Regions from separate parts of the Sporosarcina sp. NPDC096371 genome, predicted to be linked through region 1. Evidence: a T-box and tRNA genes for the amino acid it is inferred to sense, from the RefSeq annotation. Region 1 holds a T-box; the other regions hold tRNA genes.
The links. A T-box is a leader RNA that pairs with one kind of tRNA and senses whether it is charged. The one in region 1 lies ahead of argS (arginine--tRNA ligase), so its partner is inferred to be a tRNA-Arg.

Region 1 (3,170 bases):
ACCCATTACCGTACGGACTTCATGTGGATCAAATAAGTGCCATTCACCGCGCGCTTCTACTTGTTCCATATAAATATCCGGTAAACATACACCTGTGAAAATATCATGCGCACGTAAGCGCTCGTCGCCATTATTCAGTTTCAAATCAAGGAAAGTGAAAATATCTTTATGGAAAACATCCAAGTATACGGCGATTGCACCTTGGCGTTGTCCAAGCTGATCAACACTGACTGCCGTGTTATTCAACTGTTTAATCCACGGAAGGACTCCGCTTGATGCACCTTTAAATCCTCTGATGGAAGCACCACGACTGCGCACTTTCCCCATGTAAACACCGATGCCGCCACCGTATTTCGACAAGTTGGCGATATCCGTGTTGCTGTCGTAGATTCCTTGCAAAGAATCGTCGACTGTGTCGATAAAGCAGCTCGACAATTGACCATGTGGTTTCCCAGCATTCGACAATGTCGGCGTCGCCACGGTCATAAACAAGTTGCTCATTGCCCAGTATGACTCCGCTACTTTTCCAAGACGATTTTCCGTTTCATTTTGCATGAGCATCATCGCAATAATCAACCAACGCTCTTGTGGAAGTTCAACCGATTGTTTATTGAAATCGACTGCTACATAGCGGTCCATCAACGTTTTTAATCCGATATATGTAAATAGCTTGTCCCGTTCGGGTTCCATTAACTGTCCAAGATGGACAAGGTCTTCGTGTGAATATTTTTCTGTCAATACAGATGTGTACAAGCCTTGATCAACAAGACGGGCAACGTTGTTCGCAAAATCTGTATAGACTTTTGCCCCACGTAGTTGTTCTTGTCGCGCATAGACGTCACGGAGATGGATACGTGCTGCAACAAATGTCCAGTACGTTGTTGACTCGTCCAAGTTGCTTAGTGATTCTAACGTCATCGCTTTCGTCCATTCAGACTGAGAGCCCTCCGGATTTTTCTGTAACCAGCGTTCACTTGCGATGACGAGCGGTTCTATTTTCCCCGCACCAAATTCACCCTGTAACTCATCCACTATACGATCAATTCCAGTTTTCGCAATTTTAGTAGTCAAAACGACCATCTCCTTCTATATGTTGTCTAATATGTTGTCTATAAGTTTTCATTAAAAAAGCGACAGGTCCACCTTATCGGTAGAGCTATCGCCCATGGGTTCGTTGTTGGAAACGGAATAGGGCCTCACGAAAAAAACAGCATCCCATTCGCTTCAACCTCTCAACCCCCGAAGAAAGTGTCGCTTGACGATGAAAGGCAGGTCTCCTGGCTCACGCTTCGTCCTTCCTGCCTTGCCCTTCCCATGGTGTGCTCTCCACAGTGGCTTATTCGGCGGTCGTCGGCGCTTACAGTTGCGGGGACAGCTCCATTATTTCGGATTCCCTTTTAAACCGGTGTCGGTACCATTTCATCGTTCAATACTATATGTTGTGTCTCATTTACTTTCTTTACCCTAACATGTTGTGGTTATAACGTAAATAGGAGAAAAGTTTTTACGTTCGATTAACAAAGGCTTATCCACATATCCACAGTTTTTTTCGCTTATCATTGTGACCGTCATTATCAACATGTACGTAACTATCTACAAAGTTATAAACAATATCGCGCAGTCAAAAAATATTTTGCTACCACGCATTTTTTAGAATAGACAGATTCCTCATTGACACCTGATTCCAATTTTGCTACATTCAAATACAATATCTATGACGAAGAGAGTAACAGTCATTTCTTTTTCAGCAAACTAGGGACGATGGGAGCCTAGTAAAGAATGGTTGTGAACCGCACTTCTGAGATGCTTGTAAAGCCGGTGACTCGCCGTTATGAGAAAGTGGCCCTGTATGGGCAATTTGAGTGGTACCGCGGAGGCTAAGCTTTCGTCTCATTAATTTGAGACGAGGGCTTTTTTTGTTCAAATAAATAAACGAGGAGTGGTTGGCGATGAAAAAAGATATTTTGCAAGTTCTACAACAATTTAGTCCGATTCCGATACAAGAAAGTATGCTTGAACGGCCCGTTCATACACATTTAGGTGACTTGGCACTACCCTGTTTCCCGTTTGCAAAGGAATTACGAAAATCCCCCGTTGTCATTGCTGAAGAACTGGCTCAAGCCATCAATCATCCGTTAATCTTAAAAGCGCAAGCTATGGGTGGTTATGTGAATATATTTGTTAATCGTTCTGAAATCACTCGTTTTTTACTGCAAACCATTCACAAACAATCCACATCTTATGGTTCCAATAATGATGGCAATGGCGGAGTTGTCACGATTGATTTGTCCTCCCCTAATATTGCAAAGCCGTTTTCTATGGGCCATCTACGCTCTACCGTCATCGGTAATTCGATTGCTTTATTACTCGAAAAGAATGGTTTTAATACCGTGAAGATTAATTATATCGGCGATTGGGGAACGCAGTTCGGTAAGTTACTCACAGCGTATCGGAAATGGGGAAGTGAGCAAGAAGTTCAACAAGCACCGATACAAACACTATTGGGGCTGTACATCCGTTTCCACGAAGAAGCAGAGCTAGATGACTCGCTAAATGAGCAAGGTAGAGCAGCTTTCAAAGCGCTTGAAGACGGCGATACCGAGGCACTCGCATTATGGAAATGGTTCAAATCAGCATCACTGAAAGAGTTTCAACGCATTTATGACTTGCTAGGAATCACCTTCGATTCGTATAACGGCGAAGCTTATTATAATGACAAAATGGAACCCGTCGTCAACGAGTTAGCTAACAAAGGACTGTTGGTGGAGTCGGATGGTGCGTTAGTCGTTGAGCTCGATGAGGATATGCCGCCTTGTTTGATTAAAAAATCAGATGGCGCTACATTGTATGCGACTCGTGATTTGAGCGCCGCCATCGACAGAAAAACAACCTATAACTTCGTGAAATCGCTGTACGTCGTTGGCAATGAACAAAGCTTTCACTTCACACAAGTGAAGCAGGTACTCGGCAAACTGGGCTACGACTGGGCAGATACAATCGAGCATATCCCTTTCGGACTCATCTTGAAGGACGGAAAAAAGATGTCCACACGCAAAGGGAAAATCGTATTATTGGAAGAAGTGCTGAACGATGCCATTGCCCTTGCACAAAAAAATATTGAAGAAAAAAACCCTAACTTATTAAATAAAGAAGCGATTGCTCTGGCCATT
Region 2 (3,170 bases), on a different contig from region 1:
GTGGTCGACACTTTCTACAATTGCCATAATATTTTTCAAGCACTGTTCAGCCTGCTCTTTTACACCACCAGCTACCATTTCACCCGTTTTTGGATCCAAAGGTAATTGAGCTGAAAGGTGATTGTAATGAGAGAACGCTACAGTTTGTGTAGATAGAGCACTTTTTGGTGCATTTTCAGTGTTATTTGCCCATATAACGATTCCATGTCTGTCTTCAACAGCTTGTGGGGGTGTACCATCTCCGTGTGACACCACTGCTTCAATTTGTACCAAAGCATCCATAGGTAAAGCTGAAGCTGCAATTGTTGTGCGTGCAGGGACATAGGCTGCGGCCCTGGCGATAGCCGAGTCTGGGAAAAATGTTGTATAAACTTCGTTTACGGCTTCAATATCCGAGAAGTTTTTAAGGAAGATATTAATTTTAACAATATCGTCAAAAGGAACGTCGATACTTTCTAAAATTGCCTTGATATTTTTCAAGCACTGTCCAGCCTGCTCTTTTACACCGCCAGGTACCAATCTGCCAGTTTTCGGATCGATAGGTAATTGAGCTGAAAGATTATTGTAATGAGAGAAAGCCACAGTTTGTGTAGATAGACAACTTGTTGGTGCATTTGCCGTGTTATTTGTAAGCTTTATGAGGTCGCCTGCTTGTGGTGCGTTTGGCTTTGTACCTTCACCGTGTGAAACAAGTGCTTCAATTTGCACCAAAGCATCCATAGGTAAAGCTGCAACTGCTACTACCGTCCGTGTAGGAACATAGGTTGGGAAGAATGTTTTATAAACTTCGTCTACAGCGTCAATATCTTTGATATTCTTAACGAATACAGTGATTCTAACAACATCGCTCATAACATGATCGATGCTGTCTAAAATTGCCTTGATATTTTTAAAGCACTGTTCAGCCTGCTCTTTTATACCACCAGCTACCAATTTACCGGTTTTGGGTTCGATAGGTAATTGAGCTGAAAGATTATTGTAATGTGAGAAAGCTGCAGTTTGTGAATAGGGACCGATATTGTTTGGAGCATTTTCCGTATTTCTTGCTGATACTGTGTTATAGCCGCTAATGATAGTATTCCCCTTTTAGATAAATTATTTAATTGATAATGATAATTATACTGTTCAATATCAAGATATCGAATTAATTATATCATACTTGACAGGTTAACGAATATTTATACATATATTCCCTCAAGCACTTCATAGCGAATTTCGTTAAAAGTTCTCTTCCCTCGCACTAAAATTTAATACCAGATAATTGCAAAAAAGTGAAGGGTGTCACGTTCTCGTTGAATTCTGGATTGTTTTAGAATCTGGTACTCGAAACTATTGAAATCCTCTTATTCAGTGTCACAAGAGGTATTGTAGTTGGTGGTAGAAAAAATATATATATTAAATAAAACCTTTAAAGAACGTATTGAATGTGTTATCATAGTTTGTAGAGTAATTTTGGTCTAAGAACATGATTTGACCGGATTTCTAAAAGTTTGAAACGCACGTCTCAGTAGCTCAGCTGGATAGAGCAACGGCCTTCTAAGCCGTCGGTCGGGGGTTCGAATCCCTCCTGGGACATAAGAGGTAACAAAATGGAGTTAAGTTAGATTCAATAAAAACACCTGAAACATTGTTAATTCAATGTTTCAGGTGTTTTTGTTTTGCGGAGAACCTAGTACTCGTTATTTAACTTCTTTCGGGAAGGTGGTAAATGTGATTCTGTACGATAATGAATCTAATAACCGCAGACATTATAGCGATTCGAGAGTTCAATATGTATGTTGACATAAATAACCTTACTAACAACGCTTAGCGCTTGGGGGATGCATCTCGAGATAAGCCTGATAGAAAACCATTATCGGGGAGGGATTGAACTGCATCCCTCCTTTGTCTTATCGCTTCGGCTACCCCTGCAAGGCGCCTTCGCTGGAGATTAGATGGAAATCATAAATTCAGCAAATATAGAATAAAACCATACATACAAAAAAAGACTTGCTGTTAAAACAAGTCTTTTTTGCAGGCACACATGGTTCTGCCTCAAACTAAATCGTTATCTACTACCTGTTGTACTAAACGGCGGACTTCATCCGTTGTTTTAGTATTCATTAATTCATTGCGTAGCTCGGCTGCGCCTTTAAAGCCACGAATATAGATTTTGAAAAAGCGAAGAAGTGGCTTGAATGGACGTGGTTCGTCTTCTGTTGAATATTTATCGTGAAGATCTAATTGTAAAAGTAATAAGTTGAGATGCTCTTTTACACTATGCTCTTTCGGTTCTTTTTCAAAAGCAAATGGATTGGTGAAAACGCCGCGGCCAATCATGACACCATCCACGCCGTATTGTTCGACTAATTTTAAACCTGTTGCGCGGTCAGGGATATCGCCGTTAATGGTTAATAACGTATTTGGAGCAATTTCATCCCTTAATTTTTTGATTTCGGGGATCAATTCCCAGTGTGCATCTACTTTGCTCATTTCTTTGCGTGTACGAAGGTGAATGGACAGATTCGCGATGTCTTGTTTCAATACATGCGTTAACCAATCGCGCCATTCTTCAACCTTGACGTAGCCTATTCTTGTTTTTACACTAACTGGTAATCCGCCGGCTTTTGCTGCTTGAATAATTTCTGCTGCCACTTCAGGATGCTGTATGAGTCCAGCGCCTTTTCCGTTTGCCGCAACGTTTTGTACGGGGCATCCCATGTTTAAATCGATTCCTTTAAACCCGAGTTTTTTCATATCGATACTCATCTGTTCAAAGTATGCGGGTTTATTGCCCCAAATATGCGCGACAATCGGTTGCTCATCATCTGTAAACATTAAACGCCCACGGACACTCTCTCTTCCGTTAGGATGGCAATAACTTTCTGTATTAGTGAATTCCGTGAAAAATACGTCGGGTTTTCCAGCTTCACTAATGACGTGACGAAACACAACATCAGTGACATCTTCCATCGGTGCTAATATAAAAAACGGCTTCGGTAAATCAAGCCAAAAATTATGTTCGTTACTCATTATTATCTTCTCCTTTTGCAACATCTAAAGGTGATGTTAGCTTTTGCGAGGTCTTTTGCTCATCATAATATACTATCATTATTTTTCTGTTGTTGCACTGAATTAATGATGTGAGCGACTCTAGTGAAGGGTCCAGGTTCCGAATTGTTTTATAACCT
Region 3 (3,170 bases), on a different contig from region 1:
AACAACAACCAGTAAATAACTTATGTAAGGACGCGTCAGACAACTATTCGCAACAGGAGGACCAAGGAATTAAGGCGTCGTTTTCACTTCCAATTTACAACATCACTAATTCTACATAGGTGCATAAGTAAACTTCTTAAATCATAGTCTCGATACGTAAGCAATTATAAGGGAGGTATTTTTCTTTGTTAGAATTTGATCAAAACGAACAACCGAATAAGGATAGTAATGACCAACAAAAAGTGCAGATTGAACAAGAAACCCAAACACATGTACATGAATTTACTGCAAGTACTAAATTAGCAGAGGAAAATGATGATAGGCATAATCATCGTTTCGCAGGTGTTACAAGCGAAATTATACCCACGAGAAACAGTCATGTTCATGCAATATTGGTAAATACCGACTTTTTAGATCATCATCATGAAGTTGGGATTACAACAGGACCTGCTATTAACGTTGGGCATGGAAAGCATATCCATTTAATTAACGGAACCACCACATTTGACGATGGTCATGTACATGAACTTTTATTCACTACTTTAATAGACAAACCACTTGTATGAATTGCAAACTTCGTGAATAAGTATGTTACAAGTCATAATAAATGTGATACTAAGTTAGATGTGAAGTGAAAAAGTCGAATTTATGAATAGTAATATCAGTCCCCCTCTTGTGTAGACACGGTTAAAAAGCGCTGCCGTCTACTGCAGAGGGGGACTATTTTTTATGGTTTAAAAAGTAACTTAGTTATAAAAAACAGGATTCCCCATCTGTAGTATTTTGGAACCTTGCGCTATGTCATCTCTTTCATCTATCCATTTTCATCAAGTCCTTGATCATCGATTGTGATGATAAGTGATAATTGACCTTATCGAATAAAAGTGTCTGTACATACTTTTTCAATATAGACACGTTCTAATGTCCAACTAACGAGCAGATGACAGTTTTTGTTTCCTTTGCGTAAAATGAGTTTGTCCATGTTGAACCGTTAGAATTCGTCAATGACTGATTGAATCGATAGAATGGTTTGCGACTCGGCTTGATTGGCAATACTTAGAATGTCGTTCAATAACACTAGATTTAATTTGATTTCGTTTTTTCAGTTCATGATCACCTGGTATATTATTTACGCTGATGACTGTAACCTGTGCGTTTTGCATTCGTGGTATTATTGCGTGGTGATTTGAATACAAAAACACCCGCCACTGAATGAACAATGACGGGTGCTTCGTTAAGCTATATGCCCTCGGCGGGAGTCGAACCCACATTTCAAGCTTCGGAGGCTTGCGTGCTATCCATTGCACCACGAGGACCTGATATTAAAACGGCTTTTGTAGCCGACAAGACTTATTATACTAATGTAGCGGCCTAAATGCAATAGTTATTTTAAAGCGTTATATTTGACCTTCGTTGACCATACTATGTATGATAAAATTACAGTTGAAGCGCAACCATGTTTCAGCAGACTGAAAAGACTATCCACCTTGAAGGAGGAAATGGAATGAATCTAATACCTACAGTAATTGAACAAACGAGTCGTGGAGAACGGGCTTACGATATTTATTCCCGTCTATTGAAAGACAGAATTATTATGCTTGGTAGTGGAATTGATGACAATGTGTCAAATGCCATCGTTGCACAACTTCTTTTCCTGGAAGCAGAAGATCCAGAAAAAGACATTTCAATTTACATCAATAGTCCAGGCGGAAGCATTACTGCTGGGATGGCAATCTACGATACAATGCAGTTCATCAAACCTGATGTTCAGACGATTTGTATCGGGATGGCTGCTTCAATGGGCGCATTCCTTCTTGCAGCGGGTACGAAAGGCAAACGTTTTGCACTTCCAAATGCAGAAGTAATGATTCACCAACCACTTGGCGGTGCACAAGGTCAAGCAACAGAAATAGAAATCGCAGCGAAGCGTATTCTATTCTTACGCGAGAAACTAAATGGTATTCTTGCAGAACGTACGGGTCAGCCAATCGAAGTACTTGCGAGAGATACAGACCGTGATAACTTCATGACTGCAGAACGTGCGAAAGAATACGGTTTAATTGACCATATTATCTCACGCAGTGATATGAAAGAGAAAGAAACAAAATAATCATTTTGAAAACCGACCTTATTGGGTCGGTTTTTTTATATGGTAGAGAGAGAGTTTACATATTTATGCGGGGGTAACTTGTCTTTGCGCGACAGGGACTTGCCTTTGCACGCCGGGGACTCGTCTTTGCGCGACAGGGACTCGTCTTTGCGCGACAAGGACTCACCTTTGCGCGACAGGGACTCGTCTTTGCGCGACGGGGACTCGCCTTTGCGCGACAGGGACTCGTCTTTGCGCCCCGAGGACTCGCCTTTGCGCGACAGGGACTCGTCTTTGCGCGACGGGGACTCGCCTTTGCGCGACGGGGACTCGTCTTTGCGCGACGGGGACTCGCCTTTGCGCGACAGGGACTCGTCTTTGCGCGACGGGGACTCGTCTTTGCGCGACGGGGACTCGTCTTTGCGCGACGGGGACTCGTCTTTGCGCGACGGGGACTCGTCTTTGCGCGACGGGGACTACCTCAAAATCGAGTAAAAAAAACCGTCTCCAACTATCGATTGACGATAAGAAACGGCCGGGATTTTCATTTAATTTTCATTTTCAACAAGTCCTGAAAGTGTGCTCAGTGCCTGATCTTCATCGATGCCATCTGCAACGAGCGTAACCGATGTGCCGCGTGCAATTGCCAGACTCATAATGCCCATGATACTTTTCGCATTCACTTGACGGTTTTCTTTTTTCAAGAAGATATCCGCTGTAAAGCGGTTTGCTTCTTGCACAAAAAGTGCCGCTTGTCTTGCTTGCAACCCTGTTTTCATTTTCACTTCCACTGTTCGTTCTGCCATGTATTCCCCAACTCCTGTCTATTTGTCAGCTTCCAATGCCCCCGTTACGGAGATTTTCTGCAATTTCCTCTATTTTTCGTAAGCGATGATTCACGCCCGATTTACTAACCGTTCCACCAGAAACCAATTCTCCGAGCTCTTTTAACGTAATATCCTGATTGTCTACTCGAAGTCGTGCGATTTCTTGTAGTCTGTCTGGCAATTGACCTAACCCAATCGTACTTTCGATAAACTTTATATTCTCAACTTGGCGCTGTGCAGCCCCAATTGTTTTA
Region 4 (3,170 bases), on a different contig from region 1:
GTTTAGTACGTACGAACCTTTACAAAAAGGTGATACATTAACGATAACGAATGTTCGTCTAACCTATACTTATGATACAAAAGGTTACTATCAGCCTGTATATGTATTTACAAGCCGTGTTAATGATTCAGACTACCCGATTGAAGTTTTAATATCAGCTATTCAGTAAATAAAAAACTAAACTTCCCCCGAATAGTGGACACTAAAAAGTGTAGCTATTCGGTTTTTTTGTTCAATTCCAGTTATTCAATGAAAAAAGTTTTAACTTTGTCTAATAACAAATAATCCCCAATAAAACCTTGGAATGATAGGCAATATCAATACCCCTTCCAATAATGCCTATATTATAATATCTCTTCTTCAACTAAACTGCACCGTTAGTTCAAGAAGGAAATAGAGTTGAATCCCCTCTTGTTCGCCAAAAGCCCCCGATTGCTTATCGCCAGCTTTACTCTTGTTAACAGTTAATTTATGTGCTTTTTGTGTTGCCATTTTGCTATCCGCAGTTAATGCAACTGATTTCCCATCTTCGGAAATAACTACTTTATCAACAGTTCCGTCAAAAGTTATTACTTCTTCTTTTAGGTTAGTCTTACTTACCATGCCAACCGTAAAACAAATAAAAGCGCCTAAAACCAATGATATCAAGGGTTTCAGGCGTTATTTCAAATTGTAAAAATTCAGGATAATGAAAAGCTTCTGTTTAGTACATGGAGAGCTTTCAAGTGCACTTGCTTTTCTGGTAAGTTTATTCACTGCTCTGACTTCCCATCGAACCCTTCTTGTCCATTACGGGGTTGAATGATTCTCACCACTTAAAGTGGAGCTGATGAGACCTCCTTGTGTCATGCAAATTTTCTTTCCCTCTAATCCAGTCCTCCTAACTAACAGGTAATAATTGTGTTTTTGAATGTCCCCACATATTGGAATGTTATCCTATCCTGCAAGTCAATATGGTTTATGCTAACTGTTCCAAGTTTTGCTTTCCGGTCCTCTGCACAGAATCTCCTGATACCTACACTATACATTTCGACCACTATTACGGCAACGGCATATAATTGACCCCTCATCCAGTAGAGAAGAGTGCTACCAAATGCATATTAACCTTTTATCAGTCACTTTGATGATGGTTCTTAAAGTTGTTTCATTTCGGATGGCTAATCGTCATCACGTCTCAAAATATGTAAAGGGTGTTCAATTCAGAACCGGAAAGCACCGTCTTCAAACCACTTTTGTTTGTGTAGAAAAAGGATAGAAACTTTTCATTTTCTATCCTTTTTCTAACGTATTCCTCAAAAAGTAAAATCGCCTCAAACCCTTAATACTAAAGGATTTGAGGCGATTTTAATTAGTTCAAACTTAATCATTCCGAACCTAGATACGTCCCAGGAGGGATTCGAACCCCCGACCGACGGCTTAGAAGGCCGTTGCTCTATCCAGCTGAGCTACTGAGACATGTGCTTGAGTTATTAAATAACTCTTAAGGACAAGACTTAGTATATCCTGTATTAAAACGAAAGTCAACACTATTTAACAACTTATTTTATTTTAATTGAATCTACCGTTTCATGTCTCATATTCTTGAATGTTACACGCACAGTTTCGTCCCAATCCACAACTGCATATGTTGCCTCTTTACCACCCCGTGGCTGCATTGTACTCCCTGGATTCAAGAACAATATCCCGTCCTTCATTTCAGCACCGTATAGATGTGAATGGCCAAACAACACAATATCTGCGCCAAGTTCTTTGGCACTGTAATATAGCCCCATCAACGATGAACGTACATCATGTTCATGACCGTGAACAGCTAAAACCTTTTTCACCTGTACATCGACAACGATGGACGTTGGAAACCGCGCATCACGATCGCAATTGCCACGCACTCTATACATTGTATGCAAAACCGGATCATCGAATGACAACTCACTATCTCCACAATGAAAAATCGCATCCGCAGGTAGAGCAGAAACGGCTTTCACCGTCTCCTTATCCCCATGCGAATCACTCATGACAACTAGTTTCACTTGTGATCACCTACACTCTCCATAAATTGCGGTAACTGTACTTTTAACTGAGCCAGTGCCGCCCCACGATGCGAAATTAGACTTTTCTCTTCAGGTGACAATTCAGCCATCATTCGCCCCTGCTCCGGTACATAAAAAATTGGATCATAGCCAAAGCCATTTGTTCCCTTGCGCTCTGTGTGGATCAAACCTTCACAGCTGCCCGAAAATGTCTCTGTTTGAATGCCAGGTCCAGCCACAGCCAGTACGCAACGGAAACGTGCCGTACGACCTTCTGTAGGCACCGCTGCTAGCTCTTTTAGCACTTTATCGATATTGTCACCATCGTTCTTCTCCGGGCCTGCATAACGCGCAGAATAAACGCCTGGAGCGCCATCCAGTGCATCGATTTCAAGCCCACTATCATCCGCAATCACAATCTTATTTAGCAGACGAGCAACCGTCTCTGCTTTCAGGATTGCATTGTCTTCAAACGTGACACCCGTCTCTTCCACATCAATTGGCTCGTCCAAATCATTCAACGTCAAAACCCGCACGCCAAACGGCTTGAATAGCGTATCAAAATCTTTTGCTTTACCCAGATTATTCGTTGCGATTAATACTTCCTTCATCATTTAGCCACTTCTTTCATGCCAATCAAATCAGCAATCTCACCAAGCGCCTCGGATTGCACGGCAAATAATTGATGAATCCCTTGTTCTCCAAGCGAAACCAAGCCATTCATTTCCTCACGTGTGAATGTCGATTCCTCGCCTGTCCCCTGTAACTCAACAAATGCACCTGCACCCGTCATCACTACATTCATATCAACAGCTGCTGATGAATCTTCCACATAATCCAAGTCAAGAATAAGCTGACCTTCAGTTGTCTTCCCGACACTAATGGCTGCCAGGTTATCAGAAATCGGGAAAGTTGCCAATCCTTTGTCCGCATGCAATTTAGCAACCGCCATCGTCATCGCTACAAATGCACCTGTAATCGATGCTGTGCGCGTTCCTCCGTCTGCTTGAATCACATCACAGTCAATCCAAATCGTCCGCTCACCAAGCGCCTCTAAATTAGTGACTGCGCGCAATGCACGTCCAATTAGACGTTGTATTTCCATAGTACGTCCACCGACTTTACCTTTTGAAGATTCGCGCT

Region 2: it has a tRNA-Arg gene. The T-box ahead of argS (arginine--tRNA ligase) is inferred to sense a tRNA for this amino acid. The anticodon was not compared.
Region 3: it has a tRNA-Arg gene. The T-box ahead of argS (arginine--tRNA ligase) is inferred to sense a tRNA for this amino acid. The anticodon was not compared.
Region 4: it has a tRNA-Arg gene. The T-box ahead of argS (arginine--tRNA ligase) is inferred to sense a tRNA for this amino acid. The anticodon was not compared.

What each region holds. Positions count from the first base shown of each region.
Region 1 covers NZ_JBIWFE010000002.1:266,536-269,705, reverse strand. The annotation lists gene ACIQ0H_RS07245 (ribonucleoside-diphosphate reductase subunit alpha) at 1-1,080, opposite strand, end outside; cobalamin riboswitch at 1,251-1,435, opposite strand; T-box leader at 1,706-1,896, shown strand; gene argS (arginine--tRNA ligase) at 1,950-3,170, shown strand, end outside.
Region 2 covers NZ_JBIWFE010000005.1:122,938-126,107, forward strand. The annotation lists gene ACIQ0H_RS14480 (RidA family protein) at 1-1,074, opposite strand, end outside; tRNA gene ACIQ0H_RS14485 (tRNA-Arg) at 1,502-1,575, shown strand; gene ACIQ0H_RS14490 (tRNA dihydrouridine synthase) at 2,035-3,012, opposite strand.
Region 3 covers NZ_JBIWFE010000005.1:74,143-77,312, reverse strand. The annotation lists gene ACIQ0H_RS14305 (YmaF family protein) at 243-566, shown strand; tRNA gene ACIQ0H_RS14300 (tRNA-Arg) at 1,245-1,316, opposite strand; gene clpP (ATP-dependent Clp endopeptidase proteolytic subunit ClpP) at 1,505-2,110, shown strand; partial or broken gene ACIQ0H_RS14290 (hypothetical protein) at 2,166-2,537, opposite strand; gene ACIQ0H_RS14285 (HPr family phosphocarrier protein) at 2,638-2,895, opposite strand; gene whiA (DNA-binding protein WhiA) at 2,921-3,170, opposite strand, start outside.
Region 4 covers NZ_JBIWFE010000003.1:552,598-555,767, reverse strand. The annotation lists gene ACIQ0H_RS11380 (VanZ family protein) at 1-169, shown strand, start outside; gene ACIQ0H_RS11375 (hypothetical protein) at 361-603, opposite strand; tRNA gene ACIQ0H_RS11370 (tRNA-Arg) at 1,382-1,455, opposite strand; gene ACIQ0H_RS11365 (metallophosphoesterase) at 1,539-2,027, opposite strand; gene ACIQ0H_RS11360 (XTP/dITP diphosphatase) at 2,024-2,638, opposite strand; gene rph (ribonuclease PH) at 2,638-3,170, opposite strand, start outside.